DNA from 3 places in the Desulfovibrio sp. Huiquan2017 genome. Region 1 is predicted to be linked to each of the others. Evidence: predicted binding sites of a transcription regulator. Region 1 holds the regulator's gene; each other region holds the start of a gene.
The links. The regulator sigma-54, encoded in region 1, starts transcription at its own class of promoters, with help from an activator protein. The targets are predictions, from matches to a motif close to CTGGCACGGNNNNTGCTT.
Positions count from the first base shown of each region.

Region 2: the regulator sigma-54 is predicted to act here: its motif matches at 2,192-2,209, upstream of J0909_RS18485 (NifB/NifX family molybdenum-iron cluster-binding protein).
Region 3: the regulator sigma-54 is predicted to act here: its motif matches at 1,522-1,539, upstream of J0909_RS12105 (motility associated factor glycosyltransferase family protein).

Region 1 covers NZ_JAFMPN010000014.1:7,041-11,299, forward strand. The annotation lists gene lptB (LPS export ABC transporter ATP-binding protein) at 1-236, shown strand, start outside; gene rpoN (RNA polymerase factor sigma-54) at 476-1,885, shown strand; gene hpf (ribosome hibernation-promoting factor, HPF/YfiA family) at 1,919-2,461, shown strand; gene J0909_RS12875 (PTS sugar transporter subunit IIA) at 2,464-2,913, shown strand; gene rapZ (RNase adapter RapZ) at 2,931-3,812, shown strand; gene J0909_RS12885 (PTS sugar transporter subunit IIA) at 3,815-4,252, shown strand.
Region 2 covers NZ_JAFMPN010000023.1:43,531-47,789, reverse strand. The annotation lists gene J0909_RS17420 (alpha/beta hydrolase family protein) at 1-651, shown strand, start outside; gene J0909_RS17415 (sigma-54 interaction domain-containing protein) at 770-2,101, shown strand; gene J0909_RS18485 (NifB/NifX family molybdenum-iron cluster-binding protein) at 2,413-2,610, shown strand; gene J0909_RS17405 (Mrp/NBP35 family ATP-binding protein) at 2,722-3,597, shown strand; gene J0909_RS17400 (HD-GYP domain-containing protein) at 3,780-4,259, opposite strand, start outside.
Region 3 covers NZ_JAFMPN010000012.1:159,558-163,816, forward strand. The annotation lists gene J0909_RS12105 (motility associated factor glycosyltransferase family protein) at 1-1,477, opposite strand, end outside; gene J0909_RS12110 (cysteine synthase) at 1,616-3,895, shown strand; gene J0909_RS12115 (hypothetical protein) at 3,996-4,178, shown strand.

The DNA.
Region 1 (4,259 bases):
CGTTCGCGGGCATCGACCCCATTGCGGTCATCGACATCCAGGAAATAATCTCCGTGCTCAAGTCCATGGAGATCGGCATCCTCATTTCCGACCACAATGTCCGGGAGACCCTGAACATTTGCGATCGTGCCTACCTTGTCTACGAAGGGACGGTCATTCTGGAGGGAGCCCCGTCTGAAATCGTCACATCCAGCCGCGCCCGGCAGATCTATCTGGGCGAAGATTTTCATCTCTGATCTCCTTGCCCTTATCTTTTTTTCGCTTTCCCGATTTACACCGTACCCAAAGGTTGGTACACTTTTTTCATACCATCAATGTGCCCTGTGTATTTACAATAGAAACAGGATGTTATCACTATTGTGTTGCATCCTTAAATTCTCTGTGGCATAGTTGGTTTGAAAAAAATGGTGGGCGGGCGAAAAAAATTTTCGTTATCCAGCAGCCGATAAATACAACTTCAAGCGAGTGACGAATCATGGGATTGGAACTTCGGCAACAGCTCAAGCTCTCTCAGCAACTGGTCATGACGCCCCAGTTGCAGCAGGCCATCAAGCTGCTGCAGTTATCGCGTCTTGAACTACTGGAGACGGTGCAGCAGGAATTGTTGGAGAATCCCTTTCTTGATGAGACCGAAACCGACACCGAGGTCCCAGACAAAGCGGAGGCCCTGACCGAATCCCAGGCCGAGGAGGAGTTGGTCCGCAACGCCGACTGGGAAAACTATCTCGGCGAATTTTCCTCCACCTCCAAGCAGGCCATGTCCCGCGACATGGAAATGCCGGAAGAGGGTATGTCCTTCGAGGCGCGGCTGGCCTCCAAGCCTTCCTTGGAAGGGCATCTCAACTGGCAGATGCGTCTGTCCAGCTTTTCGGAGCAGGAATTGGCCATCGGGGACGTCATCATCGGCAATCTCGATTCAAACGGCTACCTGCAGGCGTCCATGGCGGAGTTGGGTGCCATGGTCCAGGCCTCCGAGGAGGAGATCGAATCCGTCCTGTTGCGCATCCAGCATTTGGACCCTGTGGGCGTGGGTGCCCGCAGCCCGCAGGAATGCCTGCTGGTCCAGATGGAAGTCCTGGGCTACGACGACCCGACTCTGGTCTCCCTGGTGCGCGACCATCTGGAGGATCTGGAAAAGAATCGCTACAAGCCGTTGGCGCGCAAATTCAAAATCTCCATGGACGAGCTCAAGGCATACCTGGACCTGCTCCAGACGCTCGATCCCATGCCCGGCGCCAATTTCTCCAGCACCGAGCCGCATTACGTCAGCCCGGACGTGTTCGTCTACAAGTACGGCGAGGACTTCGTCATCATCCTCAACGAGGACGGCATGCCCCGGTTGCAGATGAATACCTTCTACGTGGATTCCATGAAGGGCGCGGCCGACAAGGAGAAGGAATATTTTCAGGAAAAGATGCGTTCCGCCGCATGGTTGATGAAAAGTCTGTACCAGCGGCAGCGAACCCTGTATAAAGTGGTTGAAAGCATCGTCGGTTTTCAAAGAGCCTTCTTCGAAGAAGGCGTGACAAAGCTCAAACCCTTGATCCTCAAGGAGGTAGCGGAAGATATCGAAATGCACGAATCCACCGTGAGCCGGATCACGACGAACAAGTATGTTTCGACTCCCCACGGCATTTTCGAGCTGAAGTTTTTCTTCAACTCGGCCTTGGATCTGAACGACGGTTCCCAGGTGGGCTCGGAGAGCGTCAAGGCGCTCATCAAGCAAATGATCGCAGACGAAGACACGAAGAAACCGCTCAGTGACGAGCGCATCGGCGAGATCCTCCAGGAAAAACTGGAAGTGAATATCGCCCGGCGTACGGTCGCCAAGTACCGCTCGGCCATGGGCATTCCTTCATCTTCAAAACGCAAGCAGTACTTCTAGAACTGTTTGGCACTCTCAACCAGGAGGCGGCGTATGAACATCAGCTTCACTTTCAAGAACTTCGAGCCTTCCGATCACCTCAAGGGGTATGCGGAAAAGCGTTTTGAAAAGGTAGCAAAATACGTTTCCGATGCGGAGGCAGATCTCCAAGTCAATCTGCTGGTCGATAAGTTCCGCCACAAGGCGGACGTGATCCTGAACTCGGATCGCATTCATATCTCGGCCTATGAAGACTCGGAAGACATGTATTCCACCATTGACATGGTCCTGGACAAGCTGGAAGCCCAGCTCCGCAAGATGCGGGAAAAGATGAAGAACCGCCCCAGACAGGCGCGTCCGAATAAAATGGTGCAGATGAACTACCTGTCCTATGAGGACCTCGCTGCCGGTTCATCCCCCACCATCGTAGGCACCGATGCATACGAGCCCAAGCCCATGTCCGTGGACGAGGCCGCCATGCAGCTCGATGCCCTTGACAATGAATTCCTGGTCTTCCGCAATGCGGAAACCGAAGGCGTTAACGTAATATACAAGAGGAAGAACGGCGATTACGGCCTGATCGACCCTGGTAACTAAGCATGAAACTCAGTGATTACCTGGCGAAGGAGCTGATCCTTCCCGAACTCGCGTCCGAGACCAAATCGGACGTTCTGCAAGAACTCGTCGCCCCCTTGGGCGAACAATATCCAGAGATGGACACGGACCATGCGGTCCGTGTCCTTCTCGATCGTGAACGGCTCGGCTCCACTGGCATTGGGGACGGTATCGCCATTCCCCACGGCAAGCTCGAAGACCTGGAAAAGGTCATCGTGGTCGTGGGCCGCAGCCACAAGGGTGTGGAATTCGAGGCCCTGGACCATAGTCCCTGCACCATCTTTTTTTTGGTGCTGGCCCCGGAGCAGGTAGCGGGCATGCACCTGCGCGTCCTGGCGCAGATCTCCCGTCTTCTCAAGGACGAGGAATTCCGCAAGGCGTTTCTGGCGGCCGAAGACCTTGAGGCCCTCTGGGCCCTGCTCAAGAGCGTATAACCCCGGGACGGACACCGTTGACCGCGACCAATCCTTTTCCCGTGGTGATCGTCACCGGGCTCTCCGGGTCCGGCAAGAGCACCGCCCTCAAGGTCTTTGAAGATCTGGGCTTCTTCTGTATCGACGGACTGCCGTCCGAGATATCGCCCAAGCTGGCCGACCTCATCCTCAAATTCGATACCAAGTATCGCGGCCTGGCGCTGGGCATGGACCTGCGCCAGTTCGAGTTCGTGGACGGATGGGGACAGGCCCTGAAGGGGTTCGCCGAGCTCGGCATAACCCCGCAGGTCCTCTTTCTTGAAGCCAAGATGAGCGAACTGGTCCGGCGTTATGCGACCACCCGCCGGCCGCATCCGCTGGAGAGCCGCAACCTGGGCCTGGAAGCGGCGTTGGAAATGGAAAAAAAGCTGCTGGAGCCGGTCCGTTCCGGCGCGGCCCTGGTCCTGGACACCACGGACTACTCCATCCACGACCTGCGCCGGGTCATTCAGGCGAAGTGGTCATCCCTGGAAACGGTGGGTATGGGCATGCGGGTGCACATCATCACCTTCGGCTTCAAGTACGGCGTGCCGTCCGAGGCGGATCTGGTCTTCGATCTCCGTTTTCTGCCCAATCCTTATTTCGACAAATCCCTGCGGTCCTTGTCCGGCCTGGACAAGGCCGTGTCCACCTACGTCCTGGACAATCCCACGGGGCAAGGGTTCATTCAACGTTTCAAAGATTTTCTGCTTTATATCCTGCCGCTTTACGCTGAAGAAGGACGCTACAGGATCACCCTGGCCTTAGGCTGCACCGGCGGCCGGCATCGGTCGGTTTCCGTGGCCGAGTCGGTGCTGGCAACCCTGAAGGAAAAAGGGTATACGGTTTCGATCGAACATCGACATATGGAACTCGGTTAGACATGGTTGCAAAGACTGACAAAAAAGACGGCGTGATCGGCGTGGTGCTGGTTACCCACGGCAGCTTCGGCGAGACCCTGCTCGGGGCGGCCGAGATGGTTCTGGGCCCCCAGGACAATTGTCTGGCCGTGGGCATCGACGTGAACAAGGGCGTGGACGAAGCCCTGGAAGGCGTGCGCAAGGCGATCCAGTCCGTGGAGCAGGGCAAGGGCGTCCTGGCCCTGACCGATCTGTTCGGCGGTTCGCCCACGACCATGTCCCTTTCCCTGATGAAGTCGGAAAACCTTGAAGTCATCACCGGCGTCAACCTGCCCATGCTCGTGGCCACCCTGCAATCCCGTTCCCTGAAACTCCACGACCTGGCCGAAAAGGCCATGGAAGCAGGGCAGCAAGGGATCAAGGTCGCTGGGGCTATGCTGCGCAAGAAAGCGAAAAAGTAGGGACCGC
Region 2 (4,259 bases), on a different contig from region 1:
GCGACCCCGGTCTCGATCCTCCGCGCCTGGGACCAGCCCCTGGACGCGGGATTCCTGGTGGACGAGATGCTGCGCTCCCGGTTCAAGGACGACATCGATCCCGGCAGGGTCTTCGCGGTCGGCTATTCCCTTGGCGGATACAGCGCTCTGGCCCTGGCCGGCGCCCGGCTCGACCTGCGCCGCTTCATCGATTTCTGTGCGGCGAACCAGGACGGGTCATGCCGCTATTTTCGCCCCGTCCTAACCGGACTCACGGACCGGGACTTCAGCCTGGCCGAACAGGGCCTGAGAGATGCGCGCTTCACCAAGACTGTGGCCATCGCGCCGGGATTCGTCGAGTCGTTTACCCCGCAGTCCCTTCAAGGCATCACCATCCCGGTCCTGATCATCGGCGCGGGCAAGGACCAGAACATTCCGCCCTCCACCCACTTCTACCCCCGATTGCCCGATTTACCGTCCAACATCGCCTACCGGGAAATAGCGCAGGCCTCGCACTTCAGTTTCATGCAGATCTGCAAGCCCGGCGCGCTGAAAATCCTGGCCGAGGAGGACGCGCAGTTCGTCTGCATGGACTACGGGAGCGACCGGAGGGACATCCATGAAAGGCTCTACCGATACATCGCGGATTTCATGCAGCCGAAGGCCGACTAGCTCCGCGGTCGGACGCTTCGGACTCCTTTCCCTCCACGGGACGGCCTCCTTGGCTGCCAGGCGAATTTTTCGCCCGGTTTTTATTGGCAAGCCGAACGCCCGGCTGTAGGGTGACGCTATGCCCTTTCCCAAAGACTTGCCGCTTGAGGCCGTGTTCGCCTCCATCGCCGACGGGCTATTCACCGTGGACACCGACTGGAACGTGACCTATTTCAACGAGGCCGCCCAACGCATCACCGGCATATCCGAGGCCGACGCCCTGAACCGTAAATGTTGGGACGTGTTCCGTTCGTCCCTGTGCGACGGCCAGTGCGCCATCCGGTCGTGCCTGCGCCAGGGCGGGCGCATCGTCAACAAGTCCATCTTCATCGTCCGTTCGGACGGCACCACCCTGCCCATCTCCATTTCGGCCTCGCCCCTCAAGGACGGGCGCGGTGTGGTCATCGGCGGCGTGGAGACCTTCCGCGACCTGACCGATATCCATGTCTCGCGGCAGCAGGCCAAGGACATCTACCGTTTCGAAAACATCGTGGGCCGAAGCCAGGCCCTGGAAAAGATCTTCCGCATTCTGCCGCAGATCAGCCAGTCCGAAGCCACCACCCTGCTGCTCGGCCAAAGCGGCACGGGCAAGGAGCTTTTCGCCCGGGCCATCCACTCCCTGAGCCCGCGCAAGGACGGCCCGTTCGTGGCCGTAAACTGCGGAGCCCTGCCCGACGCCCTCCTGGAATCCGAACTGTTCGGCTACAAGGCGGGCGCCTTCACCGACGCGCGCACGGACAAGCCGGGCCGGTTCGAACAAGCTGACGGCGGCACGGTTTTCCTGGACGAAATAGGAGACATGCCCCGCAACCTTCAGGTCAAGTTGTTGCGCTTTCTCCAGGAAAAGACCTTCGAACCGCTGGGCGGCGTGGCCCCGGTCCATGCCGATGTGCGCGTGGTGGCCGCCACCAACCGCGATCTCGAAGACGCCGTGGCCGAAGGGGCCTTCCGCCAGGACCTGTTCTACCGCCTCAACGTGGTCACTCTGACCCTGCCGCCCCTGACCGAACGTCAGGAGGACCTGCCCCTGCTCATCGACCACTTCCTCGAAGAGTTCAACGGGCTGCGCAACAAGGCCATCAAGGGCGTCAGCGAGGACGCCCTGCACGTGCTCATGCGCCACGACTATCCGGGCAACGTGCGCGAGCTGGAAAACATCCTCGAATACGCCTTCATCCTCTGCCCCGACGGGTTCATCCAGATGGAGCACCTCCCGGAATATCTCCAGCCCAAGGCCGGACGCCGGGCCGCGTCCGCCGGGCTAAGCGGGACCATGGACGCCATCAAGCGGCGCGCCGCCCGCCAGGCGGTACGCCGCAACAACGGCAAACGCATGGCCGCCAGCCGCGAACTGGGCATCACCAAGGATACCCTGCGGCGCCTCCTGGCCGAGCCCGCACCGGGCGAATAATTCGCCCTACGCCACAACTATATGGCGTAAAATTCGTCCATAGAATCTTTTGCTGCATGTATAACATATTGATTTACAAAGGTATTTTATTTGGCATGATCCATGCTCAAAGGTAAAGCAATCGGTTCGGGTTCCACCGGACTTTTTGGAGTGAAACGATGAGAACGGATTCCGCCAAGCTGATTTGCCTGGCGTGCTACCAGGACCGACTGGCCTCCGTGTGCGAAAATGCGGACGGATACAAGTTATTTGAAATACGCGATAAAAAATCTTACCCCGCAGGCCTCCTATCCCTTCCCTCAAAGGACCCTATGGACAGGACATCCGCCATATTGGCCTGCGGGGTAACCATTTTCTTGTGCGGTGCCATCTGCAACCGCACCCGTCACGCCCTGGAAAAAGCCGGGATCACGGTCATCCCCTGGCTGACCGGCTCCGAGGACCAGGTGCTCGACGGATTTCTCCACGGCCAACTGGCCGAATTGACCATGCCGGGGGCATCGGTTTGACATTTCTCCCACTGTGGTTATTTCTCTTGAACCCGACCGCGGCCGTTCGCCGGTCCGGGCTCTATGAACACTTCCAAGGCGGCTTCGGGTCGCCGTTTTCAGGAGAACAATATGAGTGGTTGTGAAGGATGTGCCTCCGCCTCGCCTGACGGAACCTGTACCAGCACCACGGGCTGCGACAAGCCCGAAGATCAGAAACTGCAAAAGACCCTAAGCCGCATCAAACACAAGATCGTGGTCATGTCCGGCAAGGGCGGCGTGGGCAAATCCACCGTGGCCGCCAACATCGCCGTGGCCCTGTCCCTGGCCGGCAAGAAAGTCGGCCTGCTTGACGTGGATGTTCATGGCCCCAGCGTGCCGCGCCTGCTCTCGCTCAAGGGCAAGCAGCCCCACATCGGAGACCAGGTCATGGAACCCGTGCCGTGGAGCAAGAACCTGTCCGTCATGTCGCTGGGTTTTCTGCTCCAGGACGACCGCCAGGCGGTCATCTGGCGCGGTCCGGTCAAAATCGGCCTGATCAAGCAATTCGTTGAGGACGTCATGTGGGGCGATCTCGACTTTCTCATCGTCGACTGCCCCCCGGGCACCGGCGACGAGCCCCTGTCCACTCTCCAGACGCTGGGCCCCACGGCCATGGCCGTCATCGTCACCACCCCCCAGGGCGTGGCCGTGGATGACGTGCGCCGGTCCGTGTCCTTTGTCGGCGAAGTCGGCAACCGCGTGCTCGGCATCGTTGAAAACATGTCCGGTTTCGCCTGCCCCGACTGCGGCAAGGTGCATAACATCTTCAAGTCCGGCGGCGGCGAGGATCTGGCCAAGGAATCGGGCGTCCAGTTCCTCGGACGCATCCCCCTGGACCCGGCCGTGGCCGACTCCGGCGACGAGGGTTACCCCTTCATGAAGGTCCACCGCGATACCGCCACCGGCAAAGCCATGGAACAGGTCATCGCCCCCATCCTCGCCCTCCCCGACCCGCCCAAGGCGTAGTCGAGAAGTTGAGATAACACGGGCCTGGAGCGCACACCGCTCCAGGCCCTTGTCTTTTTCCGCCTCCGAGATGCGGCGCCGCGAAACATTCAGGCCGGACGGCGACACGCTCCCCTTGCCCGGCCGCCGGGATTTGCCTCGGCGAAAATCGACCAATCCATCCGCATCACCCCCCGATTCAGTCAAACCTTCATGCCGTTTCCCGCCCCGGGAGTGAGGAGACGGAGAATTTTGCCCGGGGAACGGCTGAAGGCGCGGACCACACAGGGATCGAACTGGGAGCCGGAACAACGGACGATCTCGCGGCAGGCGTGGTCCACGCCCAGAGATGAACGGTAGGGCCGGTCCTGGAGCATGGCGGACAGGGTATCGGCCACACTGATGATGCGCGCGCCGAGTGGGATGGCCACGTCTTCGAGGCCGTGGGGATAGCCTTTCCCATCCCATCGCTCGTGATGATGGAGAACCATATCGACCACGCCGAGCTCGCGCAGCGCAGCCACGGGTTCGAGGATGGCGGCCCCGACCTCGGGGTGCTGACGCACGGCCCGCCATTCGTCGTCGGTGAGCGGCCCCCGCTTCCTGAACACCGAGTCGGGCACGCCGATCTTGCCGATGTCGTGCAGATGCCCGGCAACATGGATGACCGAGGCATGGCTCGG
Region 3 (4,259 bases), on a different contig from region 1:
AGGTGGTCCACATGGGGGAGCGGGGCTCCATGCGCAGGGGCGGGACGTTGCGCCGACAAGCCGCGAGATCCCGCAGGAATCCCTCCACCGCGCCGGGAGCCGAGGCCAGGATGCCCTTGCCGTAGGCCGTGTCCACGTCCACCACTTTGGTGCCCTCGATGGGCACGCCGCCGCCGTAGAGGTTGAAGACGGGGAATTCGGACTGCTTGAGGTCCGCTTCCAGCTCTCGTTTGGCGGTCATGTACTGGACCGTGGTCAGGATTTCCTCGCCGTCCATGTTGCGCGTGGTCTGATGCCAGGGATGCCGTTTCTGCGAGGTGGTGAGGTTGTGGTGTCCGCCCGAATGGGACTTTCCGTTGATCCAGGCGTAGTCCTGCCCGGCCAGAAGCAAGTGGGAGACCCCGCAGTAGCGCAGGAAGCGCGACAGGGTGACCGAGACGTTGCCGCCCGCGTCCAGGACCAGGTCCCGCTCCTTGAGCACATAGGTGCCCACGCCGCCCACGGTCCACATGGGCAGGGTCGGTCCGGGGTAGCGCTTGAGGATCATGGGGTCGATCTTGGTGGAGTAGATCAGGGGCACGTCCTGGACGAAGTCGGGGTCCAGCCGTTCGAAGACCTTGAGCATGGACTTGTCGTAGTCGATGGCCGCGCACAGGTGCGGTTTGATGCCGAGCGTCTGAAGGGACGGAATGGTCTGGAGGGCGCAGGTGTAGAGCACGTGGCCCATTTTCTCCTTGAGCAGCGGCGCCATGGTTTCCAGCGACGGGCCCGCGCCGAGGATGACCGCGCCCACGCCTGCGGCCTTGCCCGCCACGGACTTGAGGCTGCCGTCGCGCATGGCCTTGGCGAAGTTGTCGATTTCGTTCTTGACCATGACGTCCTGGCGGTGGCGCAGGGTGGACAGCTCCAGGGAGAAGTTTTCGAGCTTGTTCTTCAGCCAGGTGGACCACTGGGCGTATTCGGGTCCGAGCTGGCTACTGGGGATGTCCCGCTTCAGGTGGATCTGGCCGTAGATGAATTGCAGGTCGAGGTTGCGGATCACTTCGGACAGGAACCGTTCGTCCGGGACCAGCAGGTGGAACTTCTTGCATTCGAAGAAAGGCCGGTAGTCGGTCTGGCCCAGGCAGGCCAGCAGCATCTCGGAACGCGGTTCCAGGAGCATGACCTTGTGGGTGTCCGGGGTGTTGGACAGCACGTGATTGATGCCGTAGCCGAGGTTGCAGCCGACCACGAAAGTGGCCGAGGACTCGGCCTTGTCGGGATGAATCCAGTTGCCGTACAGCCCCTGGGGGGGCAGGGAAGCGAGCAGCCCCTGGTCGTTGTCCATCTTCCAGTCGAGCAGTCCGCCGTGGTTGACGAACAGCCGGGTCTTGAGCTTGTCCTCGTTGAACGGGCGGGTGGACAGCCACTGGAAAATGGGATTCCCGGTGCGTTGCAGGTATTCGATGTTGTCTTTCAGGAACGGGTACGGATTCATGGCGCATCCTCGCATGCTCAAAAAATGGACGGTTCGACGAAGAAATGCAGATTGTATGCCAGTTGCGCCAAACCCCTTTTTGCCATAGGGTGCGGGCATTAATTCCGAACTCAACCCGCATGATTTCAAGGCGCTACGATGAACAAGAACCTCCTTGAGCTGATTGGCGATACGCCGCTGGTGGAGATACGCCACCTCAACCCCAATCCGAACGTCAGGATTTTGGCCAAGATCGAGAGTCAAAATCCCGGGGGGTCCATCAAGGACCGTGTGGCTGCCGCCATGATCGAGGCCGCCGAGGCCTCGGGCGAGCTGACGAAGGACAAGATCATCATTGAGGCCACCTCGGGCAATACCGGTGTGGGGCTGGCCATGGTCGCGGCCATCAAGGGATACCGCATCAAGCTGCTCATGCCCGAAACGGCGAGCGAGGAGCGCAAGATGATCATGGCCGCCTACGGGGCGGAGCTGGAGCTGACCCCGGGCCATCTGGCCACGGACGGGGCCATCGAACAGGCCTATCGCTACGCCCGCGAGGAGCCGGACAAGTATGTGCTCATGGACCAATACAACAACCCGGCATCCATCCGGGCGCACTACATGGGGACCGGGCTGGAGATCTGGAACCAGACCGGCGGCGCGGTGACCCACTGCGTCATGACGCTGGGCACCTCGGGCACGGCCATGGGCATCGCGAAAAGGTTGCATGAGATGGGCGATGTGTACGTGGCCGCCGTGGAGCCCTACGCGGGGCACAAGATCCAGGGGCTCAAAAACATGCTCGAATCCTACCCGCCGGGTATTTACGACAAGACCGCCCTGGACGAAGTCCTGCGCGTGGAGGACGAGGACGCCTTCGAGAACTGCCGCAGGCTGGCCCGCATGGAGGGCATCTTCGCGGGCATGAGCTCGGGCGCGGCCCTGGGCGGGGCCCTGCAACTGGCCGAGCGGTTGGACAAGGGACTCGTCGTGGTCATTTTCCCGGATTCGGGTGAGCGTTACCTTTCCACCCACCTCTATCGGCGGCAGTCCGGCAGCGGGGTGACGATTTTCGATATGGCCACGGGCGCGGACAAGATGCTCCACACCGGGGCGGGCCTGGGCGCGTACACCATGGGCCCGAGCCTGGACAACCCGGACGGTCTGGATTCCTGGCGGCGGCTTGTGCTGCTCGACGTGTTCATCCGCCATCTGGCCGGGCGCGGCGTGGAGGCCGTGGGCGTGGCCGGGCTGACGGACATGGACGACCGTACTCTGGCGGCAGCCCGCGAAGCGGGAACGGATCGAACCTCCCTGGCCGAGGCGCGGCGCGAGGCCGTCCTGGCGCGTGGTCGGGCCATGGGGTTGTCCGCCGACCTGAAATTTCCCCTGTCGTCGGCCAGCAACGAGACCGCGCTCAATCTGTGCCGGAAGCTCCTGGGCAAGGGGCTGGCCTACGAGAAGCTGCGCAGCGTCTATTTCGATGTGTTCCGCGACAAGCGATACGGCGAGATCGGCACCGTGGACATGGACAAGGTGTCGGGCGGCCGCACCGTGGATCTGGACGCCTACGTCAAGGACAACCCGCTGGACTTCACGCTCCTCAAGCGCGCGTCGCTCATGGACCTGAAGCGCGGCGAGGTGTTGGAGACCCAATGGGGCAACGTGCGCCCGAGTTGGTTCCTGCAGCACGCGGCCATGGCCCTGGACGAGGCGGGCCGCACGGACGTCATGATCGGCTCGGACAAGCACCGCTTTCCGCATCTGGAGAACCTGCGGGCCATCTGGTCCACGGCCGGGCGCGAGGTTCAGGCGTGGATGGCCTGCCAGCAGACCTCTGACGCCGAGGGCGAGACCCTGGCCTCGGTGGCCGAAACCCTGGGCGGCTGGCGCGCGGCCCGGCTGTGGCTCCTGTCCGTGGCCGCCCGCAAGCAGCTTTGCGCCTCCGCCGACAATCTGGCCATGTGGGCGCGCAACTGGCGGCGCATTCAGGAATGCGCGGTGGCCCTGACACTGGCCCTGGACGCGCGCGGCGATACGGTTTCCACCGACGTCGAGCAGGCTGTCTTCGACCTCAAGGCGGCCTTCAGGGCGGCCATGGACGACGGCCTCAAGCTGCACCATTTCTGGCCCGCGCTGTTCAAATTCATCAAACAGGTCAATCTCTGGACTGGGGACGACCGGCTCACCGGCGCGGCCGCCCGGGTCTGCCTGGACGAACTTAAGGCCATCGACGCCATCCTGGCCATCCTCGACCCGGCCCAGATGCCCGTGCTCCTGTCCGATCTCCCGGCCGAGGTCCAGGGCCTGGTGGCCGACCGCCAGAAGGCCCGCGAGGCCAAGGACTTCGCCCGATCCGACGAACTGCGCGACCGGATCGCGACGGCGGGCTTCCGGGTGGAAGACACCGGCGGCGTACCGCGAGTCTTCAACATATAGGAATCATTTACGATACGTGAAAAAAAAGGGCCGCCCGAAAGGTGGCCCTTTTTCTGTTTTGCCGGTACGGTGGCGGTAAAGATACGGAGGTCTTCATCCCATGGCAGTCAACACGGACAGCATCCAGGCGGCATTGACGTACTTGAAACAGAAAGGCGTTTCGCAAGACTACATCCTGGCCTACATCGTGGCCCTGGAATCCGCCGGAGCCGGAAACGAAAACCCCTCCAGCGTCTTCAACACCATGCTCCGGGCGTTGGATGAGGCCAAGCCGTCCTCGTAGGGGAGAGCCCTGGGCCGTTTTGGATTGTCAGTTACCTTGGTAGCGGGTGGACTTGCCAGTCGAACGAGTTTGAAGTCATGG